4 regions of the Agrobacterium sp. GW821-FHT02D03 genome follow, and region 2 is predicted to be linked to each of the others. Evidence: riboswitches for the same ligand, from Rfam matches in the RefSeq annotation. Region 2 holds a riboswitch; each other region holds the start of a gene.
What was found. Region 2 has a riboswitch for cobalamin ahead of AC07U5_RS01345 (DUF1636 family protein). Riboswitches for the same ligand answer to the same signal wherever they lie in the genome.
Positions count from the first base shown of each region.

Region 1: another riboswitch for cobalamin. It lies ahead of bluB (5,6-dimethylbenzimidazole synthase); the one in region 2 lies ahead of AC07U5_RS01345 (DUF1636 family protein).
Region 3: another riboswitch for cobalamin. It lies ahead of AC07U5_RS15390 (ABC transporter substrate-binding protein); the one in region 2 lies ahead of AC07U5_RS01345 (DUF1636 family protein).
Region 4: another riboswitch for cobalamin. It lies ahead of nrdH (glutaredoxin-like protein NrdH); the one in region 2 lies ahead of AC07U5_RS01345 (DUF1636 family protein).

Region 1 covers NZ_JBWKVN010000001.1:1,813,122-1,817,182, forward strand. Annotated here, with positions in the region: gene AC07U5_RS08495 (EamA family transporter) at 1-71, opposite strand, end outside; gene AC07U5_RS08500 (LysE family translocator) at 114-749, opposite strand; gene bluB (5,6-dimethylbenzimidazole synthase) at 856-1,542, opposite strand; cobalamin riboswitch at 1,735-1,914, opposite strand; gene AC07U5_RS08510 (TolB family protein) at 1,948-2,778, opposite strand; gene AC07U5_RS08515 (NAD+ synthase) at 2,817-4,061, opposite strand, start outside.
Region 2 covers NZ_JBWKVN010000001.1:283,141-287,201, reverse strand. Annotated here, with positions in the region: gene cobN (cobaltochelatase subunit CobN) at 1-1,312, opposite strand, end outside; gene cobW (cobalamin biosynthesis protein CobW) at 1,319-2,356, opposite strand; gene AC07U5_RS01345 (DUF1636 family protein) at 2,350-2,775, opposite strand; cobalamin riboswitch at 2,893-3,105, opposite strand; gene cobO (cob(I)yrinic acid a,c-diamide adenosyltransferase) at 3,228-3,845, shown strand; gene AC07U5_RS01335 (cobyric acid synthase) at 3,849-4,061, shown strand, end outside.
Region 3 covers NZ_JBWKVN010000002.1:418,725-422,785, reverse strand. Annotated here, with positions in the region: gene AC07U5_RS15395 (glucose/quinate/shikimate family membrane-bound PQQ-dependent dehydrogenase) at 1-933, shown strand, start outside; cobalamin riboswitch at 1,069-1,289, shown strand; gene AC07U5_RS15390 (ABC transporter substrate-binding protein) at 1,486-2,511, shown strand; gene AC07U5_RS15385 (FecCD family ABC transporter permease) at 2,516-3,535, shown strand; gene AC07U5_RS15380 (ABC transporter ATP-binding protein) at 3,532-4,061, shown strand, end outside.
Region 4 covers NZ_JBWKVN010000002.1:947,842-951,902, reverse strand. Annotated here, with positions in the region: gene AC07U5_RS17755 (ABC transporter substrate-binding protein) at 1-633, opposite strand, end outside; cobalamin riboswitch at 815-1,030, shown strand; gene nrdH (glutaredoxin-like protein NrdH) at 1,334-1,558, shown strand; gene nrdI (class Ib ribonucleoside-diphosphate reductase assembly flavoprotein NrdI) at 1,567-1,965, shown strand; gene nrdE (class 1b ribonucleoside-diphosphate reductase subunit alpha) at 1,953-4,061, shown strand, end outside.

The DNA of each region.
Region 1 (4,061 bases), 1.5 Mb from region 2:
TTGATCACCACGAAGTTGAAGCCCCAGAGGAAGACGGTGACCAAGGCAAGAAGGATGTGCGGCACTGACATTGGTATATTCCAGAACTCGGCGCCGCACGGATTGGCGACGGTTTAGGCGACGGCTTTCTTCCAGCCCGCCGCGAGCAGTCCGGCACCAATCAATAGTCCGCCACCGGTGCGATTGACGACGCGCTGGACGGAGGGCTTGCGGATGGTGTTGCGGGCCGCACTTGCCAGCAACCCATAAAGAGCGGCGTTGCAAGTCGCAAGCACTAGAAAAGTAACTTCGAAAATAAGCACCTGCGGCCAGAACGGCAGGGTCGGCACCAGGAACTGCGGCAGGAAGGCAACGAAGAAGATGATGCTCTTAGGGTTCAGTGCCGTGACGATATAGGTGTGGAGGAAGATCTTTAGTGGACGCTCACGACCCGTCACGTCACCCTCGCCTTCAGCCGACGTGCCGACAGGCGCGCGCCAGAGCTTGATGCCGAGATAGATCAGATAGGCAGCGCCCACCCACTTCAAGACCGTGAAGAGAGCGGCGGAGGTCGCGAGCAGTGCACCAAGACCCAGCATGGACGCCGTCATGGCGGTAAAGTCGCCAAGCGCTACACCGGCAACGGTGGCGCTACTTGCCTTGCGTCCGTGACCAAGCGCGTAAGAAATGACCAGCAAGATCGTTGGTCCGGGAATGGCGAGCATGATGGCAGATGCGGCAACGAAGGCCAGCCAGTTTTCAATCGGCATAATATGATCCCCTCTCAAAATGAGAGTGAACTAAGCCACCGGCCATGAGGACTGGCAAGTGGATTTTTGGGCGCCGGGAAAGCAAGCTGCGCGCGGCGGAACCTGCCTATTTCTCGCCCCACCGGTCTTTGAAAATCAGTTCGTCCAGCGGCAAACGCTGACGCCAGCCCTTCACCGCTAACTCAGGCTCGGCATAGAGTTCCGAGACATAGCCGACGCAGAGCCACGCGACGATTTCGATGTGCTCAGGGATACCAAGGATTTTTCGAATATCGTCGTCATGGAAGATGCTGACCCAACCGACGCCGACCCCTTCGGCGCGTGCCGCAAGCCAGAGGTTCTGCACGGCGCACACGGTGGAGTAGACATCCATGCGCGGATTGTGCGTTCGCCCCAGCACGACATCGCCACCTCTTGTGGGATCGCAGGTGACGCAGATGGAGAGCGGCGCCTTCCGGATGCCCTCCAGCTTGAGGCTTCGGTAGAGCGACTGCTTATCGTCGGGAAACATCAAGGCCGCTTCCTCATTGGCGCGACTGAAAGCCTGCCACACGGCATTTTTGATGTCTGCATCGCTGACGAGAGTAAAATTCCATGGCTGCATGAAACCCACCGAGGGGGCGGAGTGGGCGGCGGAAAGCAGCTTGTTGATCAGTTCATCAGAAAGCGGATCGGATAAAAACTCGTTGCGGACATCACGGCGGGTCTCGATGGCGCGGTAGACCGCAGCCTTTTCGTGCCTGGCAAATTCATAGGCCGGCACCGGTCCGGGTCCATTATCATCAGGTCGCATCGTCAATCCCCAACAATGTAGAAAGACCACGAGTGCGCCTTAGAGCGCCGTGCGTCCTATTGGACGCACAAAGGACGCTCTATCTTCTTTGATCTACGCATCGTGCTTTCCGAAAATCGATTTCGATTTTCGGGCCGATGCTGTAGGCAGGGCACAAACGCTCTTCCTAACAACCTCCCGCCGTCCGCGCGGACTGGTCTATCGTGTCAGGCCGGTCTTCTGACTTGGCTTCGTCTGCCCGTTGCCGCCTTCCCGATTGCTCAGTGGCTTATGGCAACAGGCATCCGCCTCACAGCGTTGGGCACGTTGCGGTCTCGCACCGCATTCCCGATTCTCCTGCCAAAGGCAGGCACCTGACGACGTTGCGTATGGGCAATTGCCGATCGGAAGGCAAGCGCGCTACGTCTATCCAACCGGAAAATATCGCACATAGGCGAATTCATCACCGTCCGGTGACCAGTTGGGTGAGTTCATCGTTCCCTGCCCGCCAAAGAGATCGAAGAGCGTTTCGACGTTGCCACCATCCGGGTCCATCAGCCGCACGCGAACATCGAGATCACGCGGGTGGTCGAAGACGTCGCCGTCATAGGAAATGAAAACGACCTTGTCTCCCTTGGGAGATGGATGCGGAAACCAGTCGCCATATGGGCTATCGGTGATCCGCTCAACGCCCGATCCATCCGGTCTCACCCGCCAGATCTGCATCTGTCCTGTGCGGCTGGAGTTGAAGTAGATCCACTGACCATCGGGCGAATAATCCGGACCGTCGTTTCGCCCCTCGCCATGGGTCAGACGTGTTTCGGTGCCGGTTTCGATGTCCATGGCATAGATATCGAAAACCTGATCCCTGATCCCGCAATAGGCAAAGCTTTTGCCATCCGGCGCCCAACCATGCCAGTAGGACGGCAGGTTCCGCGTCATCAGTTTCGGCGTGCCGCCGACGGATGGAAGAAGATAGATCGCGCTCTTGCCAAACTCGACCTTGTCGGAAATGGCATAAAGAGAACCGTCGGGCGAGATGCCGTGGTCGTTGTTGCACTGAACCGCGAAGCCGGTGTCTACCTTATCGACCTCGATGTCTCCAGTAAGGGGCAGGCGGTAGAGGACGCCATCGCTGTTGAGCAGCAGATATTGCCCATCTGGAGACCAGTTCGGCGCTTCGAACAGTTTCTCGGTCTGCCAGACGATCCGATTTTCACGGGTACGGATATTGAATATCTCGACTGAACTTCGCATCGTTCCTCCCGCTGCGATTGCCCACCGACCCGTCGGACCTACCTGTCGCGGAATCGATTGGTAATAGGATACCTGCGATCGCGACCGAAGTTCTTCTTGGTAATCTTCACGCCAGGTGCAGACTGCCGGCGCTTATATTCGGCCAAGTACAACAGATGCTCGATGCGATGAACCGTTGCAACGTCGTGACCGCGCGCCACGATTTCGTCGACGGACATTTCCTGTTCCACCAGGCACTCGAGAATATCGTCGAGAACCGGATAGGGTGGCAGCGAGTCCTGGTCGGTCTGATTGGGCCGCAATTCCGCGGATGGGGCCTTGGAAATGATGTTGGCGGGGATGACTTCGCCCGAAGGCCCAAGCGCGCCGGGCGGCACGTGGGCGTTGCGCCATCTGGAGATGGCATAGACCTGCATCTTGTAGAGGTCCTTGATGGGGTTGAAGCCGCCATTCATATCGCCATAGAGCGTGGCATAGCCGACGGACATTTCCGACTTGTTGCCGGTGGTTACCACCATCGAACCAAACTTGTTGGAAACGCCCATCAGGATCGTGCCGCGCGCACGGCTCTGCAGGTTTTCCTCGGTGATGCCCTCTTCCGTTCCTTCGAACAGATCCGACAGCGCCGTCATGAAGCCATCGACAGGTTCGGCAATCGGAACGATGTCATAACGGCAGCCGAGCGCCCTGGCGCAATCGGCGGCGTCCTTCAGCGATTCTTCCGAGGTATAGCGGTAGGGCAGCATGATGCAGCGCACCCGCTCCTCGCCCAGCGCATCAACCGCGATTGCTGCGCAGATGGCCGAGTCGATGCCGCCGGAAAGGCCGAGAACGACGCTCTTGAAGCCATTCTTGTTGACGTAGTCGCGGAAGCCCAGCATGCAGGCCCGGTAATCGGCCTCCTCGCCTTCGGGAATATGGGAAACCGGACCATGGCTGCAGTGCCAGCCATTCTCCGTGCGTTTCCAGTCCGTGACCGCCAACGTTGCTTCGAACTGGCTCATCTGGAAGGCCAGCGTCTTGTCGGCATTGAAACCGAAGCTCGCGCCGTCGAACACCAGTTCATCCTGGCCGCCGAGTTGGTTGACAAAGACCAGAGGCAGGCCACTTTCAATGACCTGGCGGAGGGCGACCTGATGACGGACATCGACCTTGCCGCGATAATAGGGCGAGCCATTGGGCACCAGCAAAATTTCGGCGCCGGCCTCGGCCAGCGTCTCGCACACGCCGAAATCGTTCCAGATTTCTTCGCAAATCGGAATGCCGATGCGAATGCCCCTAAA
Region 2 (4,061 bases):
GAAGAGCGGCCGTCTCCGTCTCGATCCGATCCAGAAGCTCCCGAGGGGTGGCCGGAATATCGCCGACCGCATAACCCGAACCCTGCAGATCGCGCAGCATCTCCAGCACGCTTTGCGGTACGTCGAGACCCACGGCATAGCCCGTGCGACCGGGTGCGGCACCGGGATAATCCGGCATCAGGACGACAAGACGTCTTTCCTCGGTCATAGCCTGCGTCAACCGAAGGAAGGCGGCTATACGACGAGCGACCTGCTCGACCCGGTCCGGCTCGGGAGCATTGATCAGCGCCTGGCGCCCGGCAGGATCGGCCTGTTTGAAGGAGATCGCACCCGCGAGAATACGTCCATCGAGTTCCGGCAAGACCACATGCATGGCGAGGTCGGATGGATTGAGGCCCTGCATGTTTTCTGTCCAGCCATCACGCCGTGTCGTGGCCATGATCACCTGAAACACCGGCACGCCCAGCCGGTCGAACAGGCTCTTGCCGTCCTGATCCGTCTGGCTGGCAAAGGCAGTGGCTGCGACGATGGCTGCGGGTTTCAGCGGTACCAGTGCGTCCTCGAGAAATCGGATCGCGCCGCCATCCTTCAGGCCGCTGACAAAGATCGGCAGAGGCGCGAAACCGCGGGATTTCAGCGCCTCGAAGAGCGCATCAATCGGCGCAACATCGGCAGCCAGAAGCATGGAACGGTAGAAAAGAATGGGAAGTCTTGGAGCTTCGGGGACAAAAGCCGCGAGGGCGTCATCCACATGGACGGCGCCAAGACCCGGGAGATAGAAGCCGGATTTCGGCAGCGGTTCCGGCGTGAAGCCAGGCCAGACATTGGTTTTAGCAAAGGCGGCAAGGCCTTCTGAAAGGCGACGCATGTTCTGCGGGCCGCCTTCGCGAAAGAAAGAGAGGATCGAGGCGAGCCACGTCTGGTCGATTGTGGATTGCGCCTCGAGCTTTTCGTCGCGCTCGCTGCACTCACCGGGCAGAAGCAGGAGCTTGATGCCGCGCCTGCGTGCCATCATCGCCAACTGATCGACGCCGTAGCGCCAGCGGTCCGCCCCACCCAGAATCCGGATAAGGATAAGTTTGGCATGTTCCGCCGTCTTTTCGATCCAAAGGTCGACGGACATGGGATGTCGAAGGTCGGAAAGATTGGCGACGCTGAGCGAAACGCCTGAGTCGTCGGGCCAGGCGCGCTGCAGACCTGCAAGGTCGCTGGACGAGAAAGACAGCACCACCACATCCGCCTGGGGCTGGTTGAGATCAACCGGCTCGATCAGGTCGTCCAGCGACGAAGATGTGGTGGCGAGTATATGCATGATGCGTCAGGCAGCCAGCATCTGTTCGATTTTCTCGCGGTTGAGGCCTTTTTCGCCAATCACCACAAGCGCCGAACGGCGCACTTCGCCCGCAGCCCAGGGGCGATCGAAATAGTGGTTGACGCGCGAGCCGACGGCCTGAACCTGCAAGCGCATGGGCTTGGAGGCGACCTCTACGAAGCCTTTGATGCGCAGGACATTCTCGGAGGCCGCCGTCTGGGCGATACGCTGAGCCAGCGCCTCAGGATCGGACACCGCGCCAAGCTCGACGACGAAGCTGTCGAACTCGTCGTGATCGTGGTCTTCTTCGTCGTCATGGTGGGTATGGCGGTTTTCGATATCGTTCTCGACCGCAAGCCCAAGACCGATCAGAACCGCAGGATCGATCTGGCCATGCGATGCGACAACGATTTTCGCAGCCTTTGGCAGATGCTCCGTGATGTGTGCCTTGGCGCGCTCCAGACCATCCGCATCGAGAAGATCACCCTTGGTCAGCACGATCAGGTCGGCGCAGGCGATCTGGTCTTCGAAGACTTCCTCGACAGGATCGTCATGATCGAGCGCTTCGTCATTCGCACGCTGGGCGGCCAGCGCATCCATGTCATGCGACACCATGCCTTCTGCGAGCGCTGCGCCATCGGCCACCGCAATGACGGCATCGACGGTGACGCGGCTCTTGATCGCCGGCCATTGGAAGGCCTGGACGAGGGGTTTCGGCAGTGCGAGGCCGGAGGTTTCGATCAGGATATGTTCGACCCTGGGCTGGCGGCTGAGGATCTGTTCGATGGCCGGCTGAAAATCATCGGCGACCGTGCAGCAGATGCACCCATTGGCGAGCTCGACGATATTTTCTTCCGGGCAGCTTTCGATGCCGCAGCCTTTGAGGATTTCGCCATCGATGCCGACATCGCCGAACTCGTTGACGATGATCGCCAGTCGCTTGCCATCGATCTTTTCAAGAAGGCCGCGCAGCAGCGTGGTTTTGCCGGCGCCCAGAAAGCCGGTGACGATGGTGCAGGGAACGCGCTCTAGCGTGGTCATGATGTCTCCTCGACGAAATTCAAAGGTGGGATGCGCGCGACCATGCCGCGCTTCAAACTATCGGGACGGCCGCGCCAGGGCATCAGTCCATCGGTGGACGTGGAAAGCAGGCGCGCACCAGTGATCAGATCCTCGGCGTTTTCAGGCGTCAGACCGCCAAACACATAGGACCAGCCGTCGGCTGTGCGCATTGCGGCGCTGGCACCGCGCTTGCAATTGGCAAGGCAATTGACGCTGCGCACCTCGACATTTGCATCAGTGCCAAGTGCGATCGTCGCTTGCGCGAGAAGCGCACCGGGACGCGGTTCCGCATTCGGCTCCGCCTCGTCGCGGCAGCTGCGACAGACATAAACGACCAGGCCGGACGCTTCTCGCGTGTCGGTTGATCCTTCAGTCCGTGACGATGTTGAGGTAATATCCAAACCGTATCCGCTTCCGCCATTCAAACATGCAAGGGGTGCGGATGCCGAAGACGGAATGCGAGACAGCGCAAACCGAAACTCGGCGAGACCGACTGACCGGAGCACCCCGCCCGGCAGACGTTTTGTTCTGAAACGGCAGGTCTCCTGGCTTGCGGCTTGAATGAGCGCCCTTGCACCGCCTTCCCGGATCGAAATCCAGTGGCTTTACGGTGTGGGCTCGCCGCTTACAGTTGCGGGGGCAGCCACGGATTGACCCGAAGAGCGGGCGGAACCGTGTTCCCTCTTAGCTTTTCCCGTTGCCGGAAAAAGACCGTCAGTGCCTTACCTTTACGGGCAAGCCGCGCCTTGGTCAATGCAGGCATCGTTACGCCTCTCATAGGCTCCATTGCGGAGGAGGGCGTTTTGACTATAGTCGCCGCTTCTAAAAACGGCTCGGAAGGACGTGGGACATCATGACACGCGAGATCAGCGACAGCGAGGCCGCCCGCCACCGCGAAAAGATGGTGAACCGCAAGAGCGTGCAGGATGCGGAAGTGGCCGAAAAGACCATCGAGAAGGGTCTGCTGATGGTCAATACCGGTCCCGGCAAGGGCAAGTCGACGGCCGCTTTCGGCCTTGCGCTTCGGATGCTCGGCACGGGCAGACGGGTCGGCATCGTTCAGTTCATCAAGGGTGCGTGGTCGACCGGCGAGCAGCAGGCGCTGACGATTTTCGGCGACCGGGTGGAATGGCGCACCATGGGCGAAGGTTTCACGTGGGACACTCAGGATCTGAAGCGCGACGTCGCCGCAGCCACGAAAGCCTGGGATGAAGCCAAACTCCTGATGGCCGACGAAACGATCGGTCTTATGGTGCTGGACGAGCTGAACATTGCGCTGCGCTATGACTATCTCGATCTGACGGAGGTCGTCACCACCTTGCAGAGCCGCCGCCCCGATCTCCACATCATCGTCACCGGCCGCAATGCCAAGCCTCTCATGATCGAAGCGGCCGACATGGTGACGGAGATGACGCTCGTGAAGCATCACTTCAAGGCGGGCGTCAAAGCCCAATCCGGCATCGAGTACTGATCCATGGCCGCCAGATCCATCATGTTTCAGGGAACCGGCTCGGATGTCGGCAAGTCGCTGATGGTGGCCGGTCTGGCGCGCGCCTTTACCCGGCGCGGACTTTCCGTGTTGCCCTTCAAGCCGCAGAACATGTCCAACAACGCGGCGGTCACAGCCGATGGCGGCGAGATCGGCAGGGCGCAAGCTCTACAAGCGCGCGCGGCCGGCGTGCCGCTG
Region 3 (4,061 bases), on a different contig from region 2:
CTCGATATCACCAAGCCGGATGGTCAATCTGTTCCCGCTCTCGTTGGCCCGACCAAGCAGGGTGATATCTATGTGCTGGACCGTCGGACGGGTGAGCCAATCCTGCCGGTGACCGAAGAGCCGGCACCCGGTGGGGCAATCCCCGAGGATTTCTCCGCGCCGACGCAGCCCACATCTGCCTTGACCTTCAAGCCGGAACCGCTGCAGGAAAAGAACATGTGGGGTGTCTCGCTGTTCGATCAGCTCGCCTGCCGCATCAAGTTCCATCAGCTGAACTACGAAGGTCGTTACACGCCGCCATCGCTGAATGGATCGATCATCTATCCTGGCAATTTTGGCACCTTCAACTGGGGCAGTGTCGCAGTCGATCCCGAACGCCAGGTCATGTTCGGCATGCCGACCTATCTCGCCTTCACCTCACAGCTCGTTCCGCGCGACCAGATCCCCCCGCGAGGTCAGGATGAGAAGGGCAGCGAGCAGGGTTTGAACCGCAATGATGGTGCACCCTATGGCGTGCTGATGGGCCCGTTCCTGAGCCCGATCGGCATTCCCTGCCAGGCGCCGCCATGGGGTTATGTCGCCGGTGCCGATCTCAGAACCGGCAAGGTTGCCTATAAGCACAAGAACGGCACCGTTTACGACATGACGCCGCTGCCACTTCCCTTCAAGGTCGGTGTGCCGGGTATCGGCGGTCCGATGATCACCAAAGGTGGCGTCGCTTTCCTTGGCGCAGCGGTGGACGATTATCTGCGCGCTTACGATCTGACGAGCGGCAAGCAGCTTTGGGAAGCACGCCTTCCCGCAGGTGGGCAGGCCACGCCCATGACCTACGCTCTCGACGACGGCAAGCAATATGTCGTGATGGTTGCAGGCGGCCACGGTTCGGTGGGGACGAAGCCGGGTGATTATGTCATCGCCTACACGCTCCCATAACCAGATCATTTCGCTAAAACCCTTGATGGCCGGGACTTCGTTCCGGCCATTTTGTTTATTCTCAGCACAATGATCCACTTGTTTTTGATATGTAATAACATTACATAGACTTGCTTGACGGACGAGATCAAATAGGTCTATCTGGCTGGCGACGGTTCCAAGCGAGTGATCGTGAGGAATAATAGGGAACACGGTGAGGGGATATCTCCAATGCCGTGGCTGCCCCCGCAACTGTAAGCGGATTGTCGAGCACTCGTGGCGCATTCACCTGCGTCAGGCCACTGCGAATTATCGTGGGAAGGCGGGCAAGACGATCATCCGTGAGCCAGGAGACCTGCCGTCATAAGTTCATTCCAATGTCACGGGCGGGGATGCCCTGAACAGGAGACGTCATGATTGTTATTTGCGCCCTTCAGCGCTCACATCCATCTGTCTTTTTCCCTCGTTCTCGATCGTCTCACTCCCGTGGCTGTCGAATGAGTGTTTCATTCGCGCTCACATGACGGCGTCTTGCTTGTCGGCAACGTCGACGATTTCGGGGATTATCGGACCATGACATTTCATTTCACCGGCGCGTTTCTGGCCGCTGCACTCACTGCGCTCTCGATCGTGCCGAAAACGGCAGAGGCTGCGGAAACGACCTACCCCTTGACGCTGAAAAATTGCGGCAGGGACGTCACCTTCACGCATGCTCCACAGCGCACCGTTTCTCTTGGTCAGAGCACCACGGAAATTCTCTATCTGCTCGGACTGGCCGACAAGGTTGTCGGTACGGCCGTCTGGATCGGCCCGGTTATCAAGGGATACGAAGAGGCCAACGCCACGGTCGAGCGCCTCGCGGACAATGATCCGAGTTTCGAGAGTGTGGTTGCCAAAAAGCCGGACCTCGTAACCGCTCAGTTTCAATGGCATGTCGGTCCGGAAGGCATTGTGGCAAAGCCTGAGCAATTTGAAGAGCTTGGTATCCCGGTTTACACGTCGCCTGCCGATTGCACGGGTAAGGACAATTCGGGCGGCGGCGATGGTGTCAGACATTCGGTCTTCACCATGGACCAGATCTATCAGGAAATTGCTGAACTCGCGCAAATCTTCAACGTGCAGGATCGAGGTGAGAAGCTCATCGCCGACCTGAAGGCCCGCGAGGGTGCTGCGCGTCAGAAGATCGCATCCGTGAATGGTAAGCTCTCGGCTGTCTTCTGGTTCTCCAGCGCCGAACTGGATATCGATCCTTACGTGGCGGGCAAGAATGGTGCTCCCGGCTACATCATGTCGGCGCTCGGCATCAAGAATGTCATCGACAGTGATGAGGAATGGCCGACCGTCGGTTGGGAAACCATCGCCAAGTCCAACCCCACGATCATCGTCGCGGGCAAAATGGACCGCCGCCGGTTTCCAGCCGACGATATCGCCGTGAAGCTGAAATTCCTGAAAGATGATCCCGTCACAAGCCTGATGCCAGCGGTGAAGGACAACCATATCGTCGTCATGGATGCGCAGGCGATGAACCCGACGATCCGGACCATCGACGGCATCGAGGTCCTGGCCGACCAGATCGTCCAACTTGGCCTAGCGAAGTAAGAGGATGTCCGTTCCCTTTCTTTACACCCGCGCTGCCGTCATTGCAGCCGGGTGTCTTCTGGTGGCGCTTTGGCTGGGCGCCTCGATTGGCGAAACCTCCATTCCGATGGAGGTTGTCGCCAAGACCGTCGCCAATCGCCTCTGGCACGCCGGATACCCACTGGATGCCATCGATGAGGGGATCATCTGGAACTATCGTTTGAGCCGCGCCGTGGTTGCCGCCTGTTGCGGGGCAGCGCTTGCCGTCTCCGGTGTCGTGCTGCAATCGCTGCTGCGCAATCCTCTGGCCGACCCCTATATTCTCGGCATCTCCGCTGGAGCGTCGACTGGCGCGGTCAGCGTCGCGCTCCTTGGCTTCGGCGCGGGCATGCTGACACTGCCGCTCGGTGCATTTCTTGGTGCGCTCGTAGCTTTTGCGCTTGTCAGCCTGCTGGCGCTGAGGGCAGGGCGGGGTAACAGTGCAATCATCCTCGCTGGCGTTGCCGGTTCGCAATTGTTCAACGCGCTTACCTCATTCATTGTCACCAAGGCCGCCAATGCGGAACAGGCGCGCGGCATCATGTTCTGGCTGCTCGGCAATCTGTCCGGCGTTCGCTGGACGGATGTCTCGCTTGCCCTTCCCATAGCCATGTTCGGTCTTATCGTCTGCCTCTGGCATGCCCGCGCCCTGGACGCCTTTACCTTCGGAGCGGAGTCGGCAGCCTCTCTTGGCATCCCCGTGCGCCGCGTCTATGTCGTGCTTACGGGCACGTCTGCCTTGATGACGGCGGTGATGGTCAGCATTGTCGGATCGATCGGCTTTATCGGTCTCGTCATTCCCCATGCAGCCCGTCTTGTTGTCGGTGTTCGTCACGGACGCCTGTTGCCGGCCGCCGCGCTGATCGGCGCCATCTTCATGATCGCTGCCGATATTCTCTCCCGCACCATCATCGCTGGCCAAGTCCTACCGATTGGTGTGATTACCGCACTCTTTGGTGCGCCGGCTTTTGCGCTCATCCTCTCGCAGCGAAGGAGGGCGGCATGATGCTGTCAGCGCGCAACCTAAGCTGGGCGACGGGCGGCGTCGATATCGTCAAGAACATCAGCCTCGATCTTTCTGCCGGCGAGTTTCTTGGCATCGTCGGACCCAACGGGTCGGGCAAGACGAGCCTCATGGCCATGCTCTCTGGCCTGAGAAAACCGCGCTCCGGCGAAGTCTTGCTGGATGGCAAGTCGTTGAACCAGCTTCAGCGCCGTGATGTGGCGCGCCAGATCGCGCTTGTCGAGCAGCAGGCGGAGACGCAGGAGCGCATCAATGCTCGCCAGGCGGTGGAGCTTGGCCGCATTCCGCATAAGGGTGCCCTGTCTCCATGGACTCCTCAAGATGATGAGATTGTCGATCAGGCGTTGCATGACGTCGATATGGAGGGCTTCGGGAGACGGATGTGGCATACGCTGTCCGGTGGAGAGCGGCAGCGTCTGCATATTGCCCGCGCTTTGGCGCAGCAGCCGAAGATACTGCTCCTGGACGAGCCAACCAACCATCTCGATATCGGACACCAGATCGCACT
Region 4 (4,061 bases), on a different contig from region 2:
GGAAAGCTTCTTGCCATCCTTCGGCGCATCAGCACGCAATGCAGCTTCGCGCTTCTTCAGGTCGGCGATGACGGCCTGACCCTTGTCGGCCACGTCAAAAATCTGCGAGAGATCATCGATCTCCTTATACAGCGTCTCCATGTTCCAGAGTTTGGAGCGATTGCCATAACCGGACTTGTCTTTGGACATGTCGTCCAGCGCGCACATGCTGGGCGAAAGATAGGTGGAGATGCCAAGCTTGTCGAAATCTTCGCGCTTCGCCACCTTGCTGGTGGGGCCGACGAGCGTCGGCAAAGCGGCGGTCACAAAGTCCGGGTTCTGTGCCAGGATGGATTCGAAGGTCGGAAACTCGACGGTCAGAACCTTGACCTTGGCGTTTGCCTCGGCGACCTGCGGCAGAACCTTGTTCGGCCAGAAGGCAGTGCCAACCATCTTGTCCTGAAGGCCAAGCAGCAACATGATCTCTGCACTGTTCTGACCAAGTGCCACGGCACGCTCAGGTGCCTTGCTGAAGGTGACCGTGGCGCCGCAGTTTTCGATCGCCAGAGGATAGGTCGTCGCAGCCGTCGCCGGGTTTGCTGCAAACCCTGCAAATGCACAAAATCCCACAGCCGCAAAAAGACGCTTCATCATCACCCGAAATCCCGTTGAACGCGGCTCCCGCCGCACAATGCCTGCGCCTATAATCACCTCTCCTTGTACAAAACAAGACCGTTTGCTTCATATTATGGTGTCGGCATTTTTCCTGTTGATATCAAGATCAGCCCAGTTCGCGTCGTTGCAACAGCCTATTGACGCATTGAACGAAATGCCTACTATATCTGGTATTCAAGGTTCTTCCGATTCTGTCGGGAGCGAAGATGGGAATACGGTGCGCGAAGCCAGCAATGGTGGAGCAATGCCGCAGCTGCCCCCGCAACTGTAAGCGGCGAGCATTCTCTCAGCAGCCACTGAAACATAAGGTTTCGGGAAGGCGAGATGAATGTGACGACCCGCGAGCCAGGAGACCTGCCTTGAGTCAATACGTCCACCGGCGGGGTGCCCGGAAGGTCGCGAATGCGTACGGGATGACCCTGTGCGTCTCGCTTCCCCCATGCCTTCGCGTAGAGCCACTTCGGGGTGAAGTCCTATGATTACGAGTTCAGTCTTTTATCCGTTGGAGTAACCGGCGTCTGAGGCATGGTGCACAAAAGCGTTCAGCGCTTTTGCTATCTAGCTATGCGACAGCAGTGTCCGGCAGACCACGGCTTTGCGTTTAACCCTGTTTTTAAACCGTCACGCGCTTCACGGCGCGAGAGCGATTTCCCATGCCTTTTTTCGAACGAGGATCAAGATGAGCATCACCGTCTACAGCAAACCCGCTTGCGTTCAATGCACTGCGACCACCCGCGCGCTCGATCGTCAGGGTCTCGACTATACGATCGTCGATGTCTCGACTGACGAGCAAGCCTATGAGCGGGTGCTCGGTCTTGGTTATCGTCAAGTGCCAGTCGTGATTGCCGGCGAGACGCATTGGGGGGGCTTTCGGCCCGACATGATCAGCACGCTTGCATCGTGACGCAGACTATGGCGGGGGAGATCGTCTACTTCTCGACGCGCTCGGAAAACACGCATCGCTTCGTGGCCAAGCTCGACACCCCCGCCCGCCGCATCCCGATCAGCGCTGCTGTGACTCTGCATGTTCCAAGCCCGTTCGTCCTCATCGTCCCGACCTATAGCGGCGAGAACGGCAAGGGCGCGGTTCCCAAACAGGTCATTCGCTTCCTCAACGATGCGAATAATCGAGCAAACCTTCGCGGCGTGATTGCTGCGGGCAATAGCAATTTCGGCGCGACCTTCGGGATCGCCGGCGACATCATCTCCGCCAAATGCGGCGTGCCCTATCTCTATCGCTTCGAGCTGATGGGGACGGGTGAGGACGTCGTCAATGTCAGACAGGGATTGGAACGATTTTGGACACGTTGACACTCGAGAGGCCCCTGAAGCAGTCGGACGCAGCAGTGCTGGATTACCATGCACTGAATGCGATGCTGAACCTTTACGATGAGGATGGCCGGATTCAGCTGGACAGGGACAGGCTGGCAGCGCGCCAGTACTTTCTTCAGCACGTGAACCAGAACACGGTGTTCTTTCACAATCTGCGCGAAAAGCTCGATTATCTTTTGAGTGAAGGCTATTACGAGCAGGTAGTGCTGGACCAGTACGCCTTCAACTTCGTCCGCGATCTCTTCGACCATGCCTATGCGAAGAAATTCCGCTTCCCGACATTCCTCGGGGCTTTCAAATACTACACGTCCTATACGCTGAAAACCTTCGACGGAAAACGGTATCTGGAGCGGTACGAGGACCGCGTCTGTATGGTGGCGCTGACGCTGGCGCGCGGCGACGAGACACTGGCGCGCGGCCTGGTGGATGAGATGATCTCCGGCCGCTTCCAGCCGGCAACTCCGACTTTTCTCAATGCGGGCAAGAAGCAGCGCGGAGAGCTCGTGTCATGCTTCCTGCTGCGCATGGAAGACAATATGGAGTCGATCGCCCGCGGCATCAACTCGGCATTGCAGCTCTCGAAGCGCGGCGGCGGGGTGGCCCTTTCACTGACCAATCTTCGTGAAGCCGGTGCGCCGATCAAACAGATCGAAAACCAGTCCTCCGGTGTCATTCCGGTGATGAAGCTCCTGGAGGATTCCTTCTCCTACGCCAACCAGCTTGGCGCGCGCCAGGGTGCAGGCGCCGTCTATCTCAATGCCCATCACCCCGACATCATGCGTTTCCTCGACACCAAGCGCGAAAATGCCGACGAGAAAATCCGCATCAAGACGCTGTCGCTCGGCGTCGTCGTTCCGGATATCACCTTCGAACTCGCCAAGAACAATGAGGATATGTACCTGTTCTCACCCTATGATGTGGAACGCATCTATGGCGTTGCCTTCAGCGAAATTTCGGTGACGGAAAAATACCGGGAGATGGTCGCCGACAGCCGGATCCGCAAAAAGAAGATAAAGGCGCGCGAGTTCTTTCAGGTGCTGGCCGAAATCCAGTTCGAAAGCGGCTATCCCTACATCATGTTCGAGGACACGGTGAACCGCGAGAACCCGATTGCTGGGCGCATCACCATGAGCAATCTCTGCTCGGAAATTCTTCAGGTCAGTGAAGCCAGCACCTATGAGGCCGACCTGTCCTATGAAACGACGGGGAAGGATATTTCCTGTAACCTTGGCTCGCTCAACATCGCAGCGGCGATGGATTCGGACGATTTCGGCAGGACGGTCGAGACCGCAATCCGCGCTTTGACGGCCGTCTCGGACATGAGCCATATCGCCTCCGTGCCATCCATCGCCAAGGGCAACGCAGAGAGCCACGCGATCGGCCTCGGCCAGATGAACCTGCATGGCTATCTGGCACGCGAGCGGATTTTCTATGGCTCCGAAGAAGGCGTGGATTTCACCAATATCTATTTCTACACGGTGACCTATCACGCACTGAAGGCTTCCAATCGCCTGGCAGTAGAGCGTGGTCAGCGCTTCAAGGGCTTCGAACAGTCCAAATATGCGAGCGGCGACTACTTCGACAAATACACGCAACAGGAATGGAAGCCGTCAACGCCGCGCGTTGCCGATCTGTTCGAAAGGGCCGGCATTCACATCCCGACACAGGAAGACTGGCTGGTACTCAAGCAGGCTGTGATGGAGGGTGGGCTGTACAATCAGAATCTCCAGGCGGTGCCGCCGACCGGCTCGATTTCCTATATCAACCACTCGACCTCCTCCATCCACCCGATCGTCTCGAAGATCGAAATCCGCAAGGAAGGCAAGATCGGCCGCGTCTATTATCCGGCTGCCTTCATGACCAACGACAATCTCGAATACTACCAGGACGCCTACGAGATCGGGCCTGAGAAGATCATCGATACCTATGCGGCCGCCACGCAGCACGTGGATCAGGGATTGTCGCTGACCCTGTTCTTCCGCGACACCGCCACGACACGCGATATCAACCGCGCCCAGATCTATGCCTGGAAGAAGGGCATCAAGACGATCTACTACATCCGCCTTCGCCAAATG